DNA from 2 places in the Variovorax sp. 05L425 genome. Region 2 is predicted to be linked to the other one. Evidence: predicted binding sites of a transcription regulator. Region 2 holds the regulator's gene; the other holds the start of a gene.
The links. The regulator sigma-54, encoded in region 2, starts transcription at its own class of promoters, with help from an activator protein. The targets are predictions, from matches to a motif close to TGGCANGNAANCTGCTTT.

Region 1: a site for sigma-54 is predicted at 2,602-2,619, ahead of AC1DN9_RS21485 (TorF family putative porin). Genes of this name have one in related genera too.

The regions. Positions count from the first base shown of each region.
Region 1 covers NZ_JBFTNY010000020.1:7,865-12,184, reverse strand. The annotation lists gene AC1DN9_RS21495 (ammonium transporter) at 1-1,254, opposite strand, end outside; gene glnK (P-II family nitrogen regulator) at 1,282-1,620, opposite strand; gene AC1DN9_RS21485 (TorF family putative porin) at 1,679-2,551, opposite strand; gene AC1DN9_RS21480 (YifB family Mg chelatase-like AAA ATPase) at 2,717-4,255, shown strand; gene AC1DN9_RS21475 (fumarylacetoacetate hydrolase family protein) at 4,265-4,320, opposite strand, start outside.
Region 2 covers NZ_JBFTNY010000013.1:69,165-73,484, reverse strand. The annotation lists gene AC1DN9_RS16130 (sensor histidine kinase) at 27-1,793, shown strand; gene AC1DN9_RS16125 (RNA polymerase factor sigma-54) at 1,790-3,376, opposite strand; gene lptB (LPS export ABC transporter ATP-binding protein) at 3,386-4,162, opposite strand; gene lptA (lipopolysaccharide transport periplasmic protein LptA) at 4,173-4,320, opposite strand, start outside.

The sequences.
Region 1 (4,320 bases), on a different contig from region 2:
GACACCGTGCACGCCGAACACGTCGAGCGAGTCGTCCGCGCCGAGCAGCTTCTTGAGACCGTTGACACCCCAGAGGCAGGCGAAGCCTGCGATGAAGCCGATGACGATGGCCCCCATCAGGCCGACGTTGCCGGCGGCCGGCGTGATGGCCACGAGGCCGGCAACGGCACCCGAAGCGGCACCCAGCATGGAAGCCTTGCCACGCATCAGCGCTTCACCGATGCACCATGCGAGCACGGCGGCGGAGGTGGCGGAGAAGGTGTTCATGAACGCCAGCACGGCGCTGGTACCCGCTTCGAGCGCGGAGCCGGCATTGAAGCCGAACCAGCCCACCCACAGCAGGGAGGCACCGACCATCGTGAGCGTCAGCGAGTGCGGCGTGAACGATTCCTTGCCGTAGCCGATGCGCTTGCCGATCAGGTAGGCGCCGACCAGGCCGGCGACGGCCGCGTTGATGTGCACCACGGTGCCGCCCGCGAAGTCGAGCGCGCCCCACTGCCAGACCAGGCCGGCCTTGGCGTTCATGGCGTCGACCACTTCCTTGCTCGAGTAAGCGTCCGGGCCCATCCAGAACCAGACCATGTGCGCGATCGGCGCATAGCTGAAGGTGAACCAGATCGCCATGAACAGCAGCACCGCCGAGAACTTGATGCGCTCGGCAAAGGCGCCGACGATCAGGCAGCAGGTGATGCCGGCGAAGGTCGCCTGGAAGGCGGCGAACAGCAGTTCGGGGATGTACACGCCCTTGCTGAAGGTCGCGCCGGGTGCGAACACGCCGGTCGACGCATCGAAGATGCCCTTCATGAAGAGCCGGTCGAACCCGCCGATGAATGCGTTGCCTTCGGTGAACGCCAGGCTGTAGCCGTAGATCAGCCATAGCACGACGATCATCGAGAAAGTGACCATCACCTGCATCAGCACCGACAGCATGTTCTTGCTGCGGACCAGGCCGCCGTAGAACAGCGCCAGGCCGGGGACCGTCATCATGATCACCAGCAGCGTGGACACGAGCATCCACGCGGTGTCACCCTTGTTGAACGAGGGTGCAGGCGCGGCGGCGGGGGCGGCGGCATCGGCAGCCGGTGCCGCGGTCGCGGCGGCGGGTGCAGCAGCAGCGGCGGGCGCGGCGGCAGTGGCGGCAGGCGCCGTCGCCGCGGGTGCCTCGGCCGCGGCCGGTGGCGTCTGCGCGAAGCCGGMGGTGCCGGCGGCAAGCACGCTCAGGCCGAGCGCGAGTGAAACAAGGAATTTTTTCATTTCGGTTTGTCTTTCATGCCTTGCAGGTCAGAGTGCTTCGCGGCCCGTTTCGCCGGTGCGGATGCGTACGACTTGCTCCAGGTCGTACACAAAAATCTTGCCGTCGCCGATCTTGCCGGTGCGTGCGGCGGCCTCGACGGCCTCGATCACGCGCTCGACGAGTTCGTCGGCCACGGCGGCCTCGATCTTCACCTTGGGCAGGAAGTCGACGACGTACTCCGCGCCGCGGTAGAGCTCGGTGTGGCCCTTCTGTCGACCGAAGCCCTTGACCTCGGTGACGGTGATCCCTTGCACGCCGATGGCCGAGAGGGCTTCGCGCACTTCGTCGAGCTTGAAGGGTTTGATGATGGCTGTGACCAGCTTCATGGTGTTTCTCCTACGGATGGATGGAAGCGGCGCGGCTTCGAAGCCGCGCCTGCGGCAACTACAGCGTCTTGGTCAGCATGACAATGAATCGAGTGACGTTCGGCGAGAACGTGGAGCCGCCGATCGGTCCGAAGACGGTGCCGGTGGGGATGCCCGGGCTGGCGACCAGGTTGAAGGCGCTCTGGTTGTTGCCGCCCTGTACCGAGCCACCGAGCGCCAAGCCGCTGCCGAGGTCGTAGGACACGCCCACGTTGTAGTCCAGGTAGTCCTTGTAGCCCAGGCTCTTGATGTCGCTGGTGAAGAAGGTGTAGCCGATGGCCGTCTTGAAGGTCAGCTTGGGAAAGATCTCCTTCGTGTACGACAGGTTCAGGTAGCTGGTGTTCTGGCCGTCCAGGCCCGAGCCGCCCTGGTTGCCGGCGTAGTTGAAGTAGTCGTTGGAGACGGTCCAGGAGTACTTGCCCGCGAAGGTGCCGATACGCTCGTCGGTCCAGCTGGCGCCGCCGTAGATTTCGGTGGTGTTGCCCGCGGTGTTGCCGGGGTAGTAGTACTGGTAGACGCCGACGTCCCAGTCGATCGGGCCGCCCTTGAATTTGTAGCCGCCGTAGAAGTCCATCTCGACCGAGTTGCCCGCCAGCCAGTTGACGCTGGAGTTCCAGTTGCCGACGTAGAAGCCGCTGTCGCCGAAGACGTAGTCCAGGCCGCCCTGGATGGCGGGCTTGAACCAGCTGGTCTTGGCGAAGCCGTTGTGTCCGATGGTGTCCTGGTCCTGGCCGCGGAACTTGTAGTTCGTGGTCAGGGAAACGTTGCCCGTGAGATTCGGGGCCGGGGCCGCTGCCGGCGCCGCGCTCGCGTCGGCGGTTTGCGCGCTCGCCAACATCGGCAAGACGGCGAGGGCGCCCAAGGCCAGGATTCGGACGGGTTTGCGGTGCATCATCGAGAGACTCCTCGGAGTTGTTTTGAAAGTGGGTTGGAAACCACGTCAAAGCAGGGAGCGTGCCAAGCGCATCAAGGCCAGGCTTACAAAGGCTTGCGCAGGCATGTACGTCGTCACAAACAAGATGGGATGGAACGCACCATCCTGGGGATAGGGAGAGTCATGAGTCTTTGTTTGGTGCAAAGCCGTGCGTTGTTGGGCCTGGAAGCGGCCAGCGTCACGGTCGAGGTGCATCTGGCCAATGGTTTGCCCAGCTTCACGCTGGTCGGTCTGGTCGATGTCGAAGTCAGGGAAGCGCGCGAACGCGTGCGGTCGGCCATCCAGAACGCCGGCCTCGAGTTCCCCAACAACAAGCGAATCACCGTCAATCTCGCGCCTGCGGACCTGCCGAAGGATTCCGGGCGCTTCGATTTGCCGATTGCCCTCGGCATCTTGGCGGCCAGCGGCCAGATCGAGGCGAGCCGGCTGTCGGGGCACGAGTTCGCGGGCGAACTCTCGCTTTCGGGGCAATTGCGGCCCGTGCGTGGTGCGCTCGCGATGTCGCTGGCCCTGCACACGCGCGGCATCGCCACGCGGCTGGTGCTGCCGACCGACAGTGCACAGGAAGCCGCCCTGGTGCCCGGCGCCGAGGTCTACGGTGCGCGGCACCTGCTCGACGTGGTGCGGCAATTCCTTCCGGCTGACGGCGCGCCGCCGGCGGATGCCGATGAAGACGGTTGGGCGCGGGTTCTTCCAGCGCCCCGCGGACCGGCCGCTCGCCATGCCGACCTCGCCGACGTGAAGGGACACGCCAGCGCCAAGCGCGCATTGGAAATCGCCGCGGCCGGCAACCACAGCCTGTTGATGGTGGGACCGCCCGGCTCAGGCAAGTCGATGCTGGCGCAGCGCTTTGCAGGCCTGCTGCCCGCGATGAGCGTCGAGGAGGCGCTCGAAAGCGCTGCCGTGGCCAGCCTGGGCGGCCGCTTCGCGGTCGATCGCTGGATGTGCCGGCCGACGTCGAGTCCGCATCACACGGCCAGCGCGGTGGCGATGGTCGGCGGTGGGTCGCCGCCAAGGCCGGGCGAGATCTCGCTGGCGCATCACGGCGTCTTGTTTCTCGATGAATTTCCGGAGTTCACCAGGCCCGCGCTGGAGGCGCTGCGAGAGCCGCTGGAGACCGGAACCATCACGATCGCACGCGCGGCGCGGCGGGCCGAGTTTCCGGCGCGGTTCCAACTGATCGCGGCGATGAATCCGTGTCCGTGCGGTTATCTCGGCTCGACGCTCAAGGCGTGCCGGTGCACGCCTGATCAGGTGTCGCGCTATCAGGGCAAGCTCAGCGGGCCCTTGCTCGATCGCATCGATCTCCACATCGAGGTGCCCGCGGTCTCGGCACAGCAGTTGCTGGATGCGCCTGCCGGCGAGGCGACCGATGCCATTCGTGAGCGTGCTGTCCGCGCCCGCGAGCGCTCACTGTCGCGGCAAGGCAAGACCAACCATGCGCTGCAAGGGGCGGAGATCGACCAGCACGCGTCACTGGCGCCGGACGCGCTGAAGTTCATGCACACCGCGGCAGCGAAGCTGGGTTGGTCGGCGCGCAGCACGCACCGGGCACTGAAGGTGGCCCGGACGATCGCCGACCTGGCGGAGGCCAGCGCGGTCGAAGTCGCGCACGTGGCGGAAGCGGTGCAATACCGGCGGGCGCTGCGCGCGGTGAACTGATTCGACGGCTCAGAGAATCCCGCGCCCCGCAAGATTGCGCATCAGCGCGCCGATGCCGAAGGTCC
Region 2 (4,320 bases):
CGATGCTGCTCTATAGTGGCTCGCAGATGAGCTCCCCGACCGTCCCAGCTCAAACAGAGACTTCGGCAGCCGACCGGTTTGCCGTGCATTGCGAGGTCCTCAGGCTCAGCACTCAGCCGAGCGGACCTGTTCTGCTCGTTCAGTTTCTGCTCGATTGCGGCGTGGCGGCGCTTTTCGCGTGGCAGTACTCGGTGTCGCATGCGGCCATCTGGATCGCCATGATTGCGGCCACCACAGCCTATCGCGGTTTTTTTCCGCAGCGGCTGCCCGACCCGCTGACGCCCGAGAACATCAAGCCGGCCTTGCGCCTGCACACGCTGCGCATCGCGGTGCACGAGGGCGCTCACGGCGCTGCGGGCATCCTTCTTTTCGACCCGGCCAATGCCACCTCACAGTTGATGATCGGGTTGGTGGTCATGGCGATGACGCTGTCGTCGGTGTTTTCCGTCTCGTACTACACGCCGGCGATGCAACTGGCGATCACGTTGCTGCTGGCGCCGGTGATCGTCATGGGCATCGGATTCGGCGCCCCGTCCATGATGGTCATGGCGGTGCTCGGCATCGGGCTGCTCGCCATGGTCTGGCGCCTGGTGGGCGAGCGTGCGCGGCAGCTCGAAGAGAACATCGGCCTGCGCCACAACGAAAGTGCGCTGCGCGCGCAGGCGCTGGCGGGCCTGCGCGAATCGCAGGAAGCGCAGGCCGAGCGGCTGCGCTTCTTCTCGGCCGCCAACCATGATCTGCGCCAGCCGGTGATGGCGATGGGCTTGCAAGCTGAGGTCCTGCGCCATCAGCTGGATGCCGGCGAAGACCGGCTGACCGTGCAGAACACCGTCGCCGCGCTATCGCGCGCGCAGCAGGCGCTCGAAGGTCTTACCAATCAATTGCTGGAGATCGGACGCATCGAGGCCGCGGCCGACCCGATCACGCCGGTCGCCGTCGCGCTCGCGCCCTTGCTGAACGAACTGGCGCGCCAAGCCGGCAGCGGCCGCGTGCGTGTGCGATGCCCGCCGGACGTGGTGGTCTGGACGGACGCGGTTGCGCTGCGCCGCATCCTCGGCAACCTTGTCGACAACGCGCTCAAGTTCACGCCCCGGGGGCGCGTGCTGCTGGCATGCCGGCGCCGCCCTGATGCATGGCGCGTCGAAGTGCGCGACGCGGGCGTCGGCATCGCGCCTGAAGCACAGGAGCGCGTGTTCGGCGACTTCGAGCAGATCGGCAACATCGAACGCAACCTGCAGCGTGGCCACGGACTGGGACTCGCCATCGTGCGACGGCTGGCTGCTCGACTCGGCGTTGAGATCACGCTGCGCTCGGCGCCCGGGCGCGGATCGGTGTTCGGCTTCGAATTGCCGGCCGCACCGCTGGGCGCGCCGGTCGTGCCTTCGATGGTCTCGGCTACCGAAGCCGCCGCCCCGGGAACGCTGCGGCAGGGCCTTGGGGTGCTGGTGGTCGAGGACAACACCGTGGTCGCCGACAGCGTTGCGGCGCTGCTGCGCCTCTGGAGGGCGCGCCCGCACGTCTGCATCAGCGCGGCGGACGCATTGGCGTTGCCGAACCTTCCCGCTTTCGAGATCGCGCTGTGCGACATCCGGCTGCCGGGTGAGTTGGATGGCATTGCGCTCGCCAAGGAACTGCAGCGGCGAAGCCCGAACCTGGCGATCGCGCTGATCTCCGCCGACATCGACGACGCAACGCTCGAACTGGCCCGCGAACGCGGCTGGCAGGCGCTGCGCAAACCGGTGCAGCCCGCCGACCTGCGCGCGCTGCTGCTGCGGGCTCAAAGGCGAATCTAGAGCGCCTTGCGGAGATTCGCCGGCGCGATGCGCAAGGCCTCGCGGTATTTCGCGACCGTGCGGCGGGCGCATTCGATCCCCTGCTCCTTGAGCATCTCGGAGATCTGACTGTCGGACAGCGGTTTCTTGAGATCCTCGGCGCTCACGAACTGCTTGATCAACGCCCGCACCGCCGTGCTTGAAGCGTTGCCGCCGGTCTCGGTGCCCAGCGCCGAGCCGAAGAAGTACTTGAGCTCGACGGTGCCGTAGGGCGTCGCCATGTACTTGGCCGTGGTCACGCGGCTGATGGTCGATTCGTGCAGGCCCAGTTCGTCGGCGATTTCGCGCAGCACCAACGGTCGCATCGCGAGTTCGCCGTGTACGAAGAAGCTCTTCTGCCGCTCGACGATGGCGTTGGACACACGCAAGATGGTGTCGAAGCGCTGCTGGATGTTCTTGATGAACCAGCGCGCCTCCTGCAGCCGCTGCGACAGCGCCTGGCTGCCTTCGCCCTTGTGCTGCTTGAGCGCGCTGGCATAGATGTCGTGCACGCGCAGACGCGGCATGACTTCGGGGTTGAGCATGACGCGGAACTTGGTGTTCGTGCCGTTGCCGACGCGCGAAACGATCACGTCCGGAATGACCACGTTGCGTTCGACGTCCACGAAACGGCGGCCCGGCTTGGGTTCGAGCCTGGCGATGAGCTGCAGCGCGGCGCGAACCTCGTCCTCATTGCTTCGCGTGAGCGTGACCAGTCGCTTGATATCGCGCCGGGCGAGCAATTCCATCGGCTGTTTGCAGATGGCGATGGCCGTCTTTCGGATCTGTGCTTCCTCTTCGGTCTCGTCCTCGCTCGCAAGGGCGCGCAGTTGAATGGTGAGGCACTCGCCGAGGCTGCGCGCGCCGACGCCGACCGGTTCCAGGCTCTGCAGCAGGCCGAGCGCAACCTGGAAGTGATGCACCAGGTCGTCGAACTGATCGTTGTCGTCTCCAGCAAGGCCGGATGCGAGCGCGGGCAGCGAATCTTCGAGGTAGCCGTCGTCGTTGAGCGATTCGATCAGGAAGCGCAGTGCCGCGCTGTCCGTGTCGCTCAGGCGAAGGCCCAAGGCCTGGCGATGCAGGAAGGACTGGAGCGACTCCTGGCTGCGCGCGAGTTCGGTCGCGTCGGTGCGCTCGTCGTCGCCGAGGTTGTTGGCGCGGGCCGGGGCATCGCCGCCCCATTCGCTGTCGTCGGGCGCAAGATCGACGGTGCCGTCGCCTTCCCAGTCGGGTTCGGAGTCCACGCCTTCGGCGACGGCGACTTCGGCTTCGCCGTTGACGGCGGTGGCGGATTCCGCCGCCGAGCCGGGCGCGCCGGCGACGAAGTCACCATCGACCTCGGCCATCCGGTCGTCATCGCGGACGGGTGCGTCGGCGGCATCGAGACCGAATTCCTCGCGCGCGGCCTCTTCGGCGGTGCGCTCGAGAAACGGGTTGTCGTCGAGCATCTGCTCGACTTCCTGCGAAAGCTCGAGCGTGGAAAGCTGCAGCAGTCGGATCGATTGCTGGAGTTGGGGTGTCAGCGCGAGATGCTGCGATACACGCAGCGAAAGACCCTGCTTCATGGAACGCGATCACATTCTGAAATGCTCGCCGAGGTAGACGCGCCGCACATCGGCGTTGTCGACAATCTCCGAAGGCGTGCCCTGGGCGAGCACATGCCCGTCGCTGATGATGAAAGCGTGATCGCAGATGCCCAGCGTTTCACGGACGTTGTGGTCGGTGATCAGCACACCGATGCCGCGCTCCTTCAGGAAGCTGATGATTCGCTGGATCTCGATCACCGCAATCGGGTCGATGCCCGCGAACGGTTCGTCGAGCAGGATGAAACGCGGCTGCGTGGCGAGGGCGCGGGCGATCTCGACGCGGCGGCGCTCGCCGCCGGACAGGGCCAGGGCCGGGGAATCGCGCAGGTGGTCGACGCGCAGGTCGGCCAGGAGTTCGGCCAGATGCTCCTCGATGCGCCGCTTGCTCAGGGGCGCCGGTCGCCCGTGGGCGTCGGGTTCGTACTGCAACTCGAGCACGGCCCGGACGTTTTCCTCGACCGTGAGCTTGCGAAAGATCGACGCTTCCTGCGGCAGGTAGCTCAGCCCCATGCGCGCGCGCCGGTGGATCGGCATGTGGGCGATCGGCTCGCCGTCGATGGTGATGTCGCCGGCATCGGCGCGAACCAGGCCGACGATCATGTAGAAGGACGTCGTCTTGCCTGCGCCGTTGGGGCCCAGCAGGCCGACGACCTCGCCCTTCTGCACGCCCAGGGACACGTCCTTGACGACCGTGCGGCTGCCGTAACTCTTTTGCAGGCCACGCGCCTCGAGGCGGCTTTCCGCCATGTCCGCGCCTGCGCTCATACCAGCGGTTTCAATCACTCTTTGCTTCTCCGCCCAGCGTGGTGGTGGACCGCAAGCCCTTGCCCTCGGCCGGCTTGGCGGCTGCGGCAGGCGCCGGCTTGGCACCAGGGGCGGCGCCCGGCGCCGCGGCGGTCTTGGGGGTGAGGATGGCCCGGACG